One region of the Neorhizobium sp. PAMB6630 genome, then DNA from elsewhere that is predicted to be linked to it. Evidence: riboswitches for the same ligand, from Rfam matches in the RefSeq annotation. Region 1 holds a riboswitch; the other holds the start of a gene.
The links. Region 1 has a riboswitch for cobalamin ahead of AC4CWF_RS21275 (ABC transporter substrate-binding protein). Riboswitches for the same ligand answer to the same signal wherever they lie in the genome.
Positions count from the first base shown of each region.

Region 2: linked by a shared signal. The riboswitch ahead of AC4CWF_RS00910 (DUF1636 family protein) and the one ahead of AC4CWF_RS21275 (ABC transporter substrate-binding protein) in region 1 are both predicted to bind cobalamin.

Region 1 is NZ_JBZAYV010000002.1:544,387-552,354, reverse strand. It holds gene AC4CWF_RS21285 (ABC transporter ATP-binding protein) at 1-592, opposite strand, end outside; gene AC4CWF_RS21280 (FecCD family ABC transporter permease) at 589-1,593, opposite strand; gene AC4CWF_RS21275 (ABC transporter substrate-binding protein) at 1,611-2,645, opposite strand; cobalamin riboswitch at 2,838-3,079, opposite strand; gene AC4CWF_RS21270 (hypothetical protein) at 4,277-4,489, shown strand; gene AC4CWF_RS21265 (EAL domain-containing protein) at 4,489-5,634, shown strand; gene AC4CWF_RS21260 (hypothetical protein) at 5,631-6,146, shown strand; gene AC4CWF_RS21255 (LuxR C-terminal-related transcriptional regulator) at 6,275-7,968, shown strand, end outside.
Region 2 is NZ_CM177836.1:196,266-204,233, reverse strand. It holds gene AC4CWF_RS00920 (cobyric acid synthase) at 1-1,329, opposite strand, end outside; gene cobO (cob(I)yrinic acid a,c-diamide adenosyltransferase) at 1,329-1,943, opposite strand; cobalamin riboswitch at 2,043-2,249, shown strand; gene AC4CWF_RS00910 (DUF1636 family protein) at 2,379-2,804, shown strand; gene cobW (cobalamin biosynthesis protein CobW) at 2,816-3,853, shown strand; gene cobN (cobaltochelatase subunit CobN) at 3,853-7,212, shown strand; gene cobG (precorrin-3B synthase) at 7,209-7,968, shown strand, end outside.

The sequences.
Region 1 (7,968 bases):
CATGGTTGAGATCGTGCAGCGCTGCAATGACAGTCAGATCGAGATGACGCACCAGATCGAGAAGGCCGATCTGGTGGCCGATGTCGAGATGGTTTGTCGGTTCGTCCAGCACCAGAAGCCTTGGCGCCTGGGCAAGCGCGCGTGCAATGTGCAGGCGCTGGCGCTCGCCACCGGAGAGCGTGTGCCACTGGCGCGCGGAAAGATGCGCCATACCGACATCTTTCAGCGCTGCATCGACAATCGCATCATCGTTTTGCGACCACGGCGACGATAGTCCGAGATAGGGCGTGCGGCCAAGCTCCACCGCCTGGCGCGCCGTCATGCGCTCGGATGTATCGGCCTGCTGTTCCACCAGCGCCAGACGCCTTGCGAGATCGCGCCGGGCAAGTTTTGCAAGCGGTTCCCTGTCCAGGGTGACCGTGCCGGTGCGCGGCTTGCGCAGCCCGCAGAGCATGGAAATCAGGCTCGTCTTGCCCGATCCGTTCGGCCCGATAATGCCGAAAAATTCGCCGGATGCGACGGTGAACGAGACATCACGCACGAGCATGTTGCCGCCGCTGACCAGCGAGAGATTGTCTGCCTCGACCTTCAAAGACTTGCCCTCCGCTGGCTCATGATGAGGGCAAAGGCGGGGGCGCCAAAAAGCGCCGTCACCACGCCGATTGGCAGCACCTGACCCTGGATGAGAATACGCGACAGAACGTCTGCCGCAATCATGAAGATGGCGCCGACGATGGCGGCGGCCGGCAGAAGAACGCCGTGGCGCACGCCGACCAGCATGCGGGTGGCATGCGGAATGACCAGCCCGACAAACCCGATGGAGCCGACCAGCGACACCATGACCGCCGTCATCATCGCCGTCGTTGCAATGAGGATGACGGTAACCCGGCGCACCGGAATGCCAAGCGAGGCGGCCGATTCCTTGCCGAAGGCAAAGGCATCCAGCGCGCGGGCCTGCCCCAGGCAGATGACAAGGCCGACGATTGCCACCGGCAGTGCCAGCGTCACATCCGGCCAGCGCACACCTGAGAGGTTGCCGAGCAGCCAGAACATGATGCCGCGCGCCTGTTCGGCATTGGCAGCTTTCGTCACGACAAAGGAGGTCAGCGCGTGAAAGAGCTGCGAGCCTGCAATACCCGCCAGAATGATGGCGGCCGAGCCGCGCCCGGCACGCATGGCCAAGAGGCTGACCAGCACAAAGGCGATGACGGCGCCGGCAAAGGCGCCGAGCGGCAGGCCGATCATGCCGCCGCCGAGCCCCAAGATCGCAACCGATACCGCGCCGGTGGACGCACCGGCGGAAATGCCGAGCACGTAAGGGTCGGCCAGCGGATTGCGCAGCAGCGACTGCAGCACGACGCCAGACAAGGAGAGCGCCGCCCCGCAGCAGGCGGCCACCACCACACGCGACAGCCGGTAGCTCCACACGATGCCTTCATCGATGGCATCAAGCGGGTAACCGGCGCCGAACAGGCGGTTGGCGGCAGTTTTCGCCACCACCTCGAACGGAATTGCCGTTTCGCCGATGGCGGCTCCAAACCAGAGCGCGAGTAGAAGGGCAGCAAGGGCAGCACAGGCTGCCCCCACCGCCATGCGCGTGCGGCTGTGCTTCAACGCGAAAGGCCCGCCTTGGCAATCGCATCGGCCAGAACCTCGATGCCATCGATGGTGCGGATGGTCGGGTTCATCGTCTGCGCGTCCATTTCCACCACATGACCGGCCTTCACCGTCGGCATCAGGCTGACAACCGGATCCTTCTGCAGGAAGGCCGTCTTGACGGCGATGTCATCGGCGGGATAACGGCGCCGTTCCATGCGGGCGGTGACGATGATCGACGGGTTGGCCCGTGCAATCGTTTCCCAGCCGACGGTTGGCCATTCCTCGTCGCTGTCGATGACGTTTTCTATGCCGAGCGCCTTCATGATGTAGCCCGGCGCACCGTTCTTGCCGGCCACATAAGGGTCTGCGGCAAGCGTTGCGCTGGAAAACCAGAAGACGGCCGATAGTTTTGACGTGGCGCCTGCCACCTTGGCGCGGGCGGCCTGTTCGCGCGCCACAAGATCGGCCACCACCTGCTCGCCGCGATCTTGAACGTTAAAGATCCGGGCGAGGTCGCGGATTTCCTGGTAGATCAGGTCCATGCTGAAGGCTTCTGCCCGCACACCGTCGCCGCCGGAGGAATTGTCCTTGCCGATGCAATCCGACGGCGAGGTGTAGACCGGCACGCCGAGATCCTCAAACTGAGCAATCGAGCCGACGGTGCCCTTTGGCCCGACATGCCACTGGAACTGCACCGTGACGAGATCGGGCTTTGTGGCGATGACGCTTTCAAAGCTCGGGTCGTTATCGGCAAGGCGCGGCACGGCCGCATTGGCCTCCTCATAACCCTTCAGCACCGGCCCCAGCCAGACGGCCGTGCCAACCACTGTCTTGGAGAGACCGAGCATATAGAGAATTTCCGTCGTGCTTTGTCCGAGCGACACGGCCCTTTCCGGCGTTTTTGAAAAGGTAATCTGTCGCCCGCAGTTCTGGAGCGTCAGCGGATAGGTGGTTTCAGTGGCTAAAGCGCCCGAAGCGACAAATGTGGCGGCAAGGCCGGCAAAAAGCTGCAAAGCCGGTACGGCCCGGCGCAGCAACTGCGTCATGCTGGAAATCATTGGTCAAACCCTGTCAGTGTATGGCCGTCAAACGGACCTGCGATAAGGCACCTCGGCTGCAGCCAGCCTCGGTGAACGGATGTCTGGCGTTTGGGGCGCTTGAGGGTTCGACATGCGGTGCTCGCAAAAGCGAGTGTCATTCATTGTCAGCTCCTGTTCCGGGCATCCCCGCCCGTGACGTTGGACTTCAGTGCGATGGCAGGTCTCCTGGCTCACGGTTAGCGCTTCTCATCTGCCTTCCCGCACGCTTTTGTCGTGCAGTGGCATGGCGCCTTTATCAGGCGCCACAAGGATGATCGGCATCCGCTTACAGTTGCGGGGGCAGCCACGGCTTTGGACCCCAAATGGGCTCTGCACCGTGTTCCCTATTAATCCCCTCGTCCGGAAAGCCGGATTGGGGAACCATCAACGACCAGTTAAGCTGCCATACAACACCGCGTCAAGGCGCAGCATGACCGCAAAACGATCTGCCTTCGTTATGTAATGTAATATCGTTACGTCTAGAGGCGCGCAAGTGTTTTGTCCAGAGGGTTTCCCGGATTTTGCACAGGAGCGGCTTTGCCCGCTTGGTGCGTGCTGACAGCGAATCGCCAGCCGGCAGCGTGGTTCAGACCGGCGATGCTCATGACGAGCGCCTTCGACCTATCGGAAATTGTGACATGGCGTCCGGTCCCTGCCGCCTGGCGGGTTTGGCGATGGTCGATCCCCGCCGGAAGGATGCGGGCATCCCGTCGCGGCTACGGGGATCGTCAGTTGCGGGTTTGCAAGCGCTCTAGGGTGCTCAACTCTTGCCCGCTCCATAATGGATCGGTGATCACGGTAGCGCGGCAAAATTTGCCCCTTTTCGGGACGGGCGCGTCGGAAACGGTTCTTGCATGTTTTTCTTCCGTCCCGTTTTGGAGCGATACCGGAAAGAAATACTAGCGCCTGCGCCGGATCTTCTGCCATGTCGCGGTGCGACGTTACGGCAAACCGCTGTTTGCCTTGTTCTTGTCTCATTTGCAGGCGAATCTGTCGTCAGATATAGTGTTGCGGTAAAAGCTGAGCGGGTGCTTCGCCGAGCGAAATGAGCGGCGCGACACTCCTTTTGTTCTTCGCCGTGATGGACTGGAGCCAGGGTGCGGTGCGGCCTTTTGGCCCTGCCTCGGGTCCGTTTATGCGCAGTCATGAATATGTTTTAACTGGCTTTTCATTTAGGGATCAATGCGCTAGATCGCCGCTGACGCTGATTTGCTTCGTCGACCGGCGCCTATCGCTCATTGCTTGATGTGTGAGTTGCGGTGTCGCGCATTGTTCGTCTGCGTCGCTCTTTGCAATCCCGATTGCGGGGTTGGCTGGCAACAAAGTTTCAGGCGGCAGACAAATTCTGCCGTTCTGTGTCGGTATACAGTTTGTGGCTTGAAATATATGATTTTTCCACTTTCGGCGCCGTGCCTATTCAGTGCCCAAGGTACAAAAAATGCGCAGAAAGCTTGATTTCACTATAAGTGTTACCATTGACAATAATGCGATAAATCTTGTAAAAATAACTCGCGTTTTGTTGGAACCCAGAATTCATAAAACACTGAAAAATTAACGACTTCTTAATACAAGACACCGTCGGAAAAAGGGATCCCTTTATGCAGGGTGAAATCAGCTATGATAGCTGTAATCCGGGGTATGGCGATGCGGTAGAATTTCTGCGCAAGCGCTCCTCGGACCGGGATGAGCTCGATATCGTTGGTTCCTCGAACGGTGTATTCAGGCCGTTCATCAACGAAGTGGGTAACGCTTCTTGCTATGCCGGTGGCGTTGCAGGATGCGTGTACATGATCAGCTGGAGGGCGCTTTGATGAATGCGACCGCCGCCATGTGCATTACTATCGATAATCTCGGAGATATTTCCGCGCATTTCGGCGAGGGTGTCGCCGGCCGCGTGCTGGCGGAAGTCGCCCGCCGCCTGGAGCGTTCGATGGACGCGCCGTTCAGCATTGAGAGCTGGGGCGTGGCCGCTCCGCTCGAGTGCTGCAATGGTATGCCGAGCTGGTCGCGCGTCAACGAGGCCATGTGTGCCGCGGCCGCCCTGCCCATATCGGTTGGTTATAACCGTATCGTTGTTGCTCTCAGCTGCCGCAATTCGGCGCCCGAAACCTCGGAAGCCCTGCATACGGCCTCGCAGGTCAGCGCTCAGGAATACCGCATCGACATGAGTGCGGCGGCGATTGCTTATGAAGCGCTGTTCAATGCGCGCTTTGCGCTGGTGGAGCAGCCCGTCTGCAGTGCAACCGACGCTGCAAACCTGCTTTATTCGGAATGCGTCGTGCGCCTGTCGGACGAAGATGGCCGCGTTGTCATGCCTGGCGTTTACGCGCCGGCACTGGAGCGTCTTGGTCTGACGCAGGTGTTTGATCGCCGCATCGCCCAGGCTGTGATCGCGGAACTGTGCCGCCGGCCCGACGCGGTGCTGGGATGCAATATGTCAGCGTTGTCAGCCTCGGAGGATCTGTGGTGGCGGCTGGTTTTCCCGCGCCTGGTGCGCGAGGCCGGCATCGGTCACCGCATGGTCATCGAGATCTCGGAATCGGGGCGTCCCTACAGCTTCGAGGCGGTGGTGGAGTTCGTGTCGCATATTCAGCAAGTGGGTTGCCGTGTCGCACTCGATGATTTCGGCACCGGCTTCAGCTCCATCGGATATGCGCGCCACACGCGCTTCGATGTGATCAAGATCGATGCCGGACGTATCCGCACCCGCGGTTCGGACGCGCCGCAACTGCTTGGCCATCTGATTTCGCTTGCCCGCCACGTGGCAGAAGAGGTCGTGGTCGGGGCGGTCGAAAGCGAGGCGGATCTTGTCGTCGCGCAGGCGGCCGGGGCCAAGTGGGTTCAAGGGTTCCTCTTCGGGCATCCACACAGTCTGGCGCCGTTGCTGGAACGCAACCCGCAGGTGGCTTCGCTGGATACGCGCCGGCCCGTCGCCCGCGCAGGCGGTGCCAGATGAAACAGGGCGCGGCCGCAGTTCTTCTGATCGCGGCCGTCTTCGAGGCGGGCCTTGTGGCTTCGCTCGTGACGTCTCTTGTCACCGGGCAATATGATCTCGCATTCGAGATCTTGCTGTTTGTCGGACTTGTGGTCTGGGCGGTGTTTGCTTTTTGTGGCCGCGACCTGTGGACATCGCGAAACGAGCCGCTTGACCCGCTCTTCTCAGAGCGTGTCGCCGAACGTCACGCCCGTTATGGCATCTATGCTTTGCCTGTTGCGTCGGAAGACGGTGACAAACGCGGGGGAAAGCACCTGTTGCAGAGCCCGCTTCCCTTTCTGGTGGCCGTGCTTGCCGCTGCAACAGTGCTCAGCGCCGCCTTCGTTTTCTCGCTTGTCGATAACATGGCCCTCGCCGGAGCCATCGCAGGAACCGCTGGTTTGGTCGCACTCGCGCTCTATTGCGGCCACGGCCAACCGGTGCTGCACAAAGACCTGCAAAGGCGGCTGGAGCGGCAGGTCCGCCGACGCTGAGCGGTTGAATGGCAGGTTTTGCATGCCATCGCACACTTCGGCAGCAGCAGGCCGCCTGCAGGCCCGGGCCAGACACACATTTTTCGTCTGAAACCCTGTCAGTTCTCATGGATTTCCAGGGAGTTGCCGTGTTTGGCCGTCGAGAGGAACTTGCCAATTGCAGCGCACCGCCGCAAGTTGGCACCATGAACGATCAGAACCGATATGCACCGCCGATCAATGGCCAGCGCCCGATCAAACGGCGCGGTCTGCTGGATGGCCTGCAACGTTCAGGCCTGCGCCGGCTGACGACGGTCGTCGGTTCGGCGGGATATGGCAAGACATCCTTTGCAGCGCAGTGGCACGAAACGCTGGTTGCGCTGAAGGTTCGTTGCCTTTGGGTGTCACTGGAACCGGAGCATTGCGACCAGCGGCAGTTTTTGTTGACGCTGCTGGATGCTCTGCAGCCGCTCCTCCCGGATGAAGGCGGCGGCCTGGACGCGGCAAGCCTGCCGGTGGCCTCGCTTTTGTCGATCCTTGCCACGCGCCTTCGCCGCATCGGGGAGCCACTGGTTCTGTTCCTCGACGATTATCATCTGGCGCAGACCGATGCGACGGAAGCGCTGATGGCCAAGATCCTGGCGGATCGCGCGCTCGACCACCTGAAACTGGTGCTGATTTCGCGCAGCCCGCCGCGGTTTCCGCTGTCGGCGCTTCGCTTGCACGGGGAGTTAAAGCAGATCGGCGTCGCCGATCTCGGCTTTTCCGACGATGAGGCGCTGGAATTTTTTGCAGACCGCAATCTCGGGCTGAGCCGCGAGCAGATCGGTGCTCTCAACCGGCGGACCGAAGGCTGGGCGGTGGCACTCCAGATGGTGCGGCTGCTGGTCCACGACAATCCCGAGGGGGAGGCGGTGCTGGCCTCGTTTGACGGCAGCAATACCGAAATGGGCAATTATCTGTCCGAACAGGTGTTTGTGCAGCTGCCGGGCGATATCCAGCAATTCCTCTTGCAAACGGCGGCGCTGCCGGCCTTCAGCCGGGACCTTGTCTCCGGCCTTTTCGAGGGCGAGGCAAGTGCGCTCCTGATGGATCGTCTGGCCGACCATGCGCTGCCGATCACGCTTCTGGCCGGGGAGGGGGGGTGGATGCGGTCCCACCCGGTGTTTAATGCGTTCCTGCGTCAGAAGGCGCTTCGCCAGGGGTTTGATACGCAGTCGGCGGTCAAGCGTGCGGCGCGCTGGTTTGAGGCACAAGGCGATTTCGACCAGGCGGTGCGCCACGCGCTCTGGGGCGGCAGCGCGGATCTGGCCGCCCGCATCATCGAGACGGCCGGCGGCTGGCGGCGGGTCTATGCCACCACGCGCGGCGGCACCATGCTGTTCCAGATGATTTCCGCGCGCGCTGCCAGCATCGATCTCGATGGCTTTCCCTTGACCACGCTCGGGCTTTCGGTGATGAGCGCCAAGGCCGGCCAGCTGGAGGCGGCCAATCACTATCTGTCGATTGCCGAACGGGCGGTCGGCGGTGCAAAGGCCTTCGCCGCGGATCTGCGTGTGGTGAGGGTGCTTCTGTCTCTCTATCTGGATCATTGGGCAAGTTCCGCAGATCTGGCAGCGCTGGAAGACGATCTGCTTAAACCGGAGGGGATGGAGCTGATCCACCGGGCGCTGGCGCTCAACATGCTCTCCTACAACTACCTGATCCGCAGCGATCTGGAACGCGCCCGCCATTACGGGCATCTGGCCATCCGCACCTTCCGCGATGGCGGGGCGGATTTCGGCGCCATGCATCTTTATACCCATATCGGGCAGGCGGCGTTTTTCAGCGGCGATGCGGCCGG
Region 2 (7,968 bases), on a different replicon from region 1:
GCGGTCATCGGCAAACAGGCCGTGGATATAGGTGCCGCTGACCAGCCCGTCGGCCGAGCAAGCCCCTTCCGGTTCACCGCCGATCTGGGCAAAGCATCGCGTCCGGTCCAGTCCGGTCGTTTCACCGACATGCATTTCATAGCCGGCAAAGGAGTTTCCATCGGCCGTCTCGCCGGAGACTGCGACGAGATGTTTTTGCCCGGTCAGCCGGGTTTCCACGTCGAGGAGGCCGAGCCCCTGTTCCACGGCACCGGCGGGACCTTCGATACCCTCGGGATCCGCCACCGTCTTGCCGAGCATCTGATATCCGCCGCAAAGGCCGAGCACCGGCTTGCCACGGCGACGGTGGGCGGCGATATCGATATCCAGACCGGATTGCTTGAGCACCTGCAGGTCTGCAATCGTGGCTTTTGAACCAAGAAGCAGCACAAGATCGGCATCGGCTGGAAGAACCTCCCCCGGTCTTACCCGCACAAGCTCCACCTGTGGTTCGGCATCCAGCGGATCGAGATCATCGAAATTGGATACATGCGGCAGGATCGGCACGGCAATGCGGAGTTTGGTGCCGACCTTTGCGGCGGGTCTGGATTGAAGCGCCAGCGCATCCTCGGCCGGAAGACTTGTGGCTTCGGCAAAATGCGGCAGGAGGCCGATGGGTGCCCAGCCGGTAAAACCCTCAATCATCGTCATGCCCTCGGCAAACAGCGTCGGGTCACCGCGAAAGCGGTTGACGATAAAGGCGCGGATCATCGCGGCATCTTGCGGCTCCAGCACCAGTTTCGTGCCGGCAAGGCTTGCGATCACGCCGCCGCGGTCGATATCACCGATCAGCACCACCGGCACGTCGGCGGCCCGCGCAAAACCCATATTGGCAATGTCATTGCGCCGCAGGTTCACCTCCGATGCGCTGCCCGCCCCCTCCACCAGCACCAGATCGGCCTCGGCTTTCAGGCGGGAAAAGCTGTCGAGCACGCGCGGCATCAGGCCGGCCTTGATCTCCTGGTATTCGGCAGCCTTGGCATTGCCTTCCACACGGCCCTGCACCACCAGCTGCGCGCCAACCTCGCTCTGGGGTTTCAGAAGCACCGGGTTCATGTGGACGGAAAGCGGCGCCCGCGCCGCACGCGCCTGCAGCGCCTGCGCCCGGCCAATTTCGCCGCCATCGGCGGTCACCGCCGCATTGTTCGACATGTTCTGCGGCTTGAACGGCAGAACACGAAGCCCGCGCAGGGTGAACGCACGCGCAAGCCCCGCCACGATGAGCGATTTGCCGACATCCGAACCGGTGCCCTGGAACATCAATGCCTTGGCGGGTCGTTGCTGCGTCATCAGAACTCGATCCCGGCCTGCGCCTTCACGCCTGCCTTGAAGTGATGTTTCACCAGCGTCATCTCGGTCACCATGTCGGCGGCCTCGATGAGCGCAGGCTTGGCATTGCGCCCGGTGACGATGACATGCAGGTCCGGCCGGCGGGCTGAGAGATCGGCAATCACCCGCTCGAGATCGAGGTAATCGTAGCGCAGTGCAATGTTCAACTCGTCGAGGATCAAGAGGCCGACGTCAGGCTCGGCCATCATCTCCAGCGCCTTGTCCCAGGCGCGTTCGGCGGCGGCCACGTCGCGTTTCAGGTCCTGCGTGTCCCAGGTAAAACCCTCGCCCATCGTGTGCCAGATCATCCGGTCGCCAAACGCCTGCAGCGCCACGCGCTCGCCCGTATCCCAGGCACCCTTGATGAATTGCACCACCGCCACCTTGCGGCCATGGCCGAGCATGCGCAGCGCAAGCCCGAAGGCTGCCGTCGATTTGCCCTTGCCGGGGCCGGTATTGACGATCAGCAGACCCTTTTCGAGGGTCTTTTCCGCCACTTCCGCATCCTGCACGGCCTTGCGGTTTTCCATCTTGCGGCGGTGGCGTTCGGCCTCGCGTTCGTCGATTTCCTTCATCAGGCTCTCCTGGCGCATCCTCGGGAGGCGGGACTATAGTCGAACCTTTTCCCGCGGCAATGCCTTGCGCGCTGCCATTGACACGCAAGCGGCTAAGCGCATAGTGACAGGGACAACGGTCTTTTCCCGGCAACGGGGAAAGCTAAGAGGGAACGTGGTGCGGTTTTTCAAAAACCTAAACCACGGCTGCCCCCGCAACTGTAAGCGGGTAGTCCGGCGCATCAGGCCACTGAAGGCAACTTCGGGAAGGCGGCGCACGGGCGACGATCCGCGAGCCAGGAGACCTGCCGTTGACGACAGATGATCCAGCCGGGCGGGGTGCTCCGGAACGGATAGTTTTCGAAAGACAGGGGGGCGCCGAGGGCAGCCTTCCGTGTCTGCACCCCGCTATCGTTTGACAGGCCGTTCAGGCACATCGGTAAAGGTGGGGTGACAGTGGATTTATCAGCACGAAACGAGCGTCCAGAGACGGCGGATATCCCCGTCCGTGCGGTTATCGTGCATGTCTGCGAAACCTGCCGCAGCGCCACGCAAGACCCGGCAGCCCCCCGTGAGGGCGCCGTGCTGGCACAAAACCTTGCTCACCATAACGAACCCGGCATCGAGGTGAAGAGTGTTGCCTGCCTTGCCAATTGCAAGCGGGGCCTCAGCGCCAGCATCCAGAGCAGCACCGGCTGGAGCTATATTTTCGGTGATCTCACCACCGAGAGCGGCGAGGATCTTCTCATGGGCGCGCGCCTGCTTGCCGGCTCGGCCGATGGGCTGATGCCGTGGAAAGGCCGCCCGGACAGCCTGAAACGCGGCATGATTGCCCGCATTCCGCCGTTTCCGCCCGTTCAATCCCAGAACCAGAAGCCTTGAAGGACGATCCCATGACCTCTTCCCTCGCCCGCATTCCCTGCACGGTTGTCACCGGCTTTCTCGGCGCCGGCAAAACCACGCTGCTTGCCCAGGCGCTGCAGAACATCAAGGGCAAGCGGCTTGCCATCATCGTCAACGAGTTCGGTGATGTCGGCATCGATGGCGAGATCCTGAAAAGCTGCGGCATCGAAAACTGCCCCGAAGACAACATCATTGAGCTGGCGAACGGCTGCATCTGCTGCACGGTGGCCGATGATTTCGTGCCGGCGATCGACCGCATTCTGGCGATGGAACCGAAGGTGGATCATATCCTGATCGAAACCTCCGGCCTTGCACTGCCGAAGCCCCTGATCCAGGCCTTCCAGTGGCCGAGCGTCAAAAGCCGCGTGACCGTGGATGGCGTGATCGCCGTTGTGGACGGGCTGGCGCTGGCCGAAGGCCGCGTGGCCGACGACATGGAGGCACTGGCGGCGCAGCGGGTCAACGACGACGCGCTCGACCATGACGACCCCGTCGAGGAAGTGTTCGAAGACCAGATTGCCTGCGCCGATCTCGTCATTCTCACCAAGGCCGATCTTCTTTCCGCTGCCGATCTGGAAAAGGCCCGCGCCCATGTGAGCGCCCACCTGCCGCGTGCGGTGCGCATCGTCAATTCTGAAAAGGGCGCGGTCGATCCGGCCGTGTTCATCGGCCTCGGGCTTGCCGTCGAGGACGACATCGAGAACCGCAAGACGCATCACGATGATGAACTGGACCACGAGCACGACGATTTCGACAGCTTTGTTCTTGATATCTCCGCAATTTCTGATCCCGAAAGCCTCAGCCGGCGCATTGCCGATGTGACGGCGGCCGAAAAGGTACTGCGCATCAAGGGTTATGTGGAAGTAAAGGGCAAGCCTATGCGGCTTCTGGTGCAGGCCGTCGGCCCGCGCGTGAACCATTATTTTGACCGCGCCTGGGGTGTCGGCGAAGACCGTCGTTCGCGCCTTGTCGTGATCGGCGAAAAGGGCATCGATGCCGCCCGAATCGGACAAATATTGGCGGCCTGATGCACATCCTTGCCACCACATCCTCGTCGCTCGACGATCTGATCGAACCGGTCGATCTCAACCAGACGCCGGGCGATGTGGTGGTGCTGTCCTTTACCGACAGCGACCTGAACGGCATGGCATCCGCCTGGGACAGGCTGTCGCGCGCAGACCTGTCGCTGCGCCTTGCCCAGCTTTCAGACCTGCGCCACCCGATGTCCGTCGATCTCTGGATCGACAAGGTCGCCCGCCATGCACGGGTGCTGATGGTGCGCGTGCTCGGCGGTTATGACCGCTGGCGTTACGGGGTCGAAGAGCTTTCGCATCTGGCGCGCCGGAACAAAATTCCCCTCATTCTTCTGCCCGGTGAATGCAGCGAGACGGACGACCGCCTGACGGCCGCCTCCACCGTATCCACCGACGAGATCACCCGCCTCCTCGCCTTCTTCCGCGAGGGCGGGCCTGACAATCTCGACCGGCTGGCGACAAGTCTTTTCGCGCTGGCAGATGGTCGAGGCGACGTGCGGCCGGTGGCTGAGGCCGTGCCAAAACTTGGCTTTTACCGGCCCGGCCACGGCGTGGTCTCCCTTCCAGAGGCGCTGGAGGGTTTGGCGGGCAAAAAAATCCTGCCGCTCCTGTTTTACCGTTCCATGCTGCTTGCCGGCGATATCGCCCCCATCGATGCGCTGTCGCAAGCGCTTGCCGCGCGCGGCTTTGCGCCGCTTCCTGTCTTCGTGCCGGGGCTGAAGGATGCGGGAACCCTCACCTTCCTCCACGAGACGTTGTCGCGCCTTGAGCCTGCCGCGATCATCACCGCGACAGCCTTTGCCAGCCACGCGGAACCGGACGGAAAAACCCTGTTCGACCGGCTCGGCGTGCCGGTTTTTCAGGCTGTCATCGCCACCACAAAACGCGAGGCCTGGATCGGCAGCCAGCGCGGGCTCGGACCCTCGGATCTGGCCATGCATGTGGTGCTGCCGGAACTGGATGGGCGCATACTGGCCGGCGTGCTCTCCTTCAAGGCCGAGCGCGAAGGCGACACGGCCTATGGTTTTTCGGGCTTTGCCAACCGCCCGGAGCCCGACCGGGTGGAGGCCGTGGCAGACCGCATCGCCCGGCATCTGGCGCTTCAGCAGACGCCGCGGGCTGAGCGCCGGATCGTCATCCTGATGCCGGATTATCCGGGCGCTGCCGGCCGCACCGGTTATGCGGTCGGTCTGGATGTGCCGGAAAGCGTGCGGCAGATGCTCATTCAGTTAGCCGGGCAAGGATATGGCGTTTCGGATATTCCCGACACGGCAAAGGCGCTGATGGACCGGATCCTGACCGGATCGCAGCACCTCGCCCGCGACGATTATGCGCGCTATCTCGCCACCCTGCCGGACGACGCCAAAAATGCCGTCACCGCCACCTGGGGCGAACCGCAGGCGGACGAAGCGTTTGGGCCAGATGGCTTTTCCTTCCACGCCGCCCGTTTCGGCAATATCACGGTCGCCCTTGCACCAGATCGCGGCCGCGAAGCTGACCGGCGCACCGATTATCACGATCCGGCCCGCCCGCCGCGCCATGCGCTGATCGCCTTCGGAGCCTGGATGCAGCGCGATCTGAAGGCCCATGCCATCGTGCATGTTGGCGCCCATGGCACGCTGGAATGGCTGCCGGGCAAGACGGTGGCGCTGACGAAAAGCTGCTTTCCAGACCTTGTTACCGGGCATCTGCCGGTGATCTATCCCTTTATCGTGTCCAATCCCGGCGAGGCGGCGGTTGCCAAACGGCGGATTGCAGCGCTGACCCTTGGCCATCTGCCGCCGATCCTTGCCGAAGCTGGGCTGTCCGAGGCCCAGCAGAAGCTGGAACTTCTGGTCGATGAATATGCGCAGGCCGACGGGCTGGATCGCCGCCGCCGAGACCGTCTGGCAAAACTGATCATCGAGGCGGCAGAGGAAACCGGCCTTGCCGGCGAGGCCGGCGTTTCGCACACCGACGATCCCGATACCGCGCTGTCGCGCATCGATGCGTTTCTCTGCGACCTCAAGGACTTTGCCATCAAGGACGGCCAGCATGTCTTTGGCCAGGAAGACGCGCGCGAGACGGACCCGGCGCGCACCGACAGTGTTTTGCGCGAGCGCCAGAGCCTGATGGATGCGCTGGATGGCCGCCATATCAGCCCCGGCCCTTCCGGTGCGCCGGCGCGAGGCCGGCGTGACGTGCTGCCGACGGGCCGCAATCTCTACGCCTCCGATCCGCGCACCATGCCGACGCCGACCGCCTTCGAGCTTGGAAAACTTGCCGCCGACGAGGTGATCCGACGCTACATGCAGGATTATGGCGACTGGCCAAAAAGCCTCGTCATCGACCTCTGGGGCAGTGCGACGCTTCGAAGCGGCGGCGAGGAGGTGGCGCAGGGGCTGGCACTGATGGGCGCGCGCCCGGTGCAGGACCCGGCAACGGGGCGCGTGACCGGCATCGAGGTTCTGCCGCCGGCGCATCTCGGGCGGCCGCGCGTTGACGTGACATTCCGTATTTCCGGCCTGTTTCGCGATATGTTTCCGGCCCTTATCGCGCTTCTCGATGCAGCAGTGCGCGCAATTGCCGCCCGCACCGATGAGGCAGGCGGCGACAATCCGCTCGCAGAAACGGCCATGGGCGAAGGCTCGGCCCCTGCCCGCATCTTCGGCTCTGCACCCGGCACCTATGGTTCCGGCATCGAGGAACAGCTTTCGTCCGGTGACTGGGACAACCGCGAGGATCTCGGCCGCGCCTATCTTTCCATGACCAGCCATGCCTTTGGCGGGCCTGATGGCGAGGAACGGCAGGCCGGCGCGCTGTTTGAAGAGCGCGTGCGGAGCGCAGACCTTCTCGTCCACACCGGTGACGACCCCGGCCGAGACCTGCTCGACGGCTCCGGCGATGTCGCCTTCATCGGCGGTTTTGCGGCAGCCGTCGCAGCCCTTGGCGGCAAGGCGGATGTGATTGCGCTCGACACCACCGACCCCCAGCGCCCACGCGCCCGTTCGATCACGGAAGCGATCACCCGCGTGGTGCGCGCCCGCGCCGTCAACCCGCGCTTCATCGCCGGCCAGATGCGCCACGGCCCGCGCGGGGCCGCCGAATTTGCCGAAACCGTGGACCGGCTCGTCGGTTTTGCCGAAACCACGCAAGCGGTTCCGCAAGGGCTGATCGAGGCCGTCTATGATGCCTATGTGGCAGACGAGACGGTGCGCGATTTCGTGCTCGACCAGAACCCGGAAGCTGCCGGCGCCATAGCCGACCGGCTGATGTCGGCGCGCCGGCGCGGTCTCTGGCAGCCGCGCCGCAATTCGGTGGACCGCGAACTGGAAGCCCTGCGCGGCTTTGCGCGGGAAAGGCAGCGCCGATGACGACGGCACCGGCCAGCTCCCTTACGCTTCCTTCCTCCCTTGCGCCCTTCTCTCCCCTGGCTCGTGGCGCCTGCCCGGCGCTCTCTGCCCCGATGCAGACCGGTGACGGGCTTTTGACCCGCGTGGCGCTGGCAGCCCCCATCCGGCCCGACCAGTTGTCCAACCTCTGCGATCTCTCGCGCCAATACGGCAATAGCATTCTCGATATCACCGCGCGCGGCAACCTGCAGATCCGCGGACTTGGCGAGCAATCCGCCACAGATCTGGAACGGATGGTGCGCGGTCTTTCGCTGCCGCTGCGCGAAGGGCTTGCCGTGGAATGGTCTCCGCTTGCCGGTGAAGATGTTTTCGAAGTTGCCGATCCGCGCCCGCTCGGACAGGCGATCATCGCACGTGGCCGGCCTCTGGCGGACCGCCTTGCGCCAAAACTTTCCGTGGTGGTGGAGGGCGGTGGCACGATCCGGCTCGACCATCTGCTCGCCGATATCAGGCTGACGGCGATGCGCCAAAACGGCGCCCTCCACTGGTTGCTGACGCTTGGCGGGACGGCAGAGACAGGCCGCAAGCTAGGGCTGGTTGCTGATGAATATGCAGCCGAGGTGACCCAGGATCTTCTGGAGCATCTGGTGCGGCTTGGCCCAAAAGCCCGCGGACGCGATATTGACCCTGTGCATCCCGATATTCAGGAGCTTGGCATTCAGAACCGGATATCGCGGCTGACACCGGACACCGCAAATGCCGACCCTGCGCATCCGT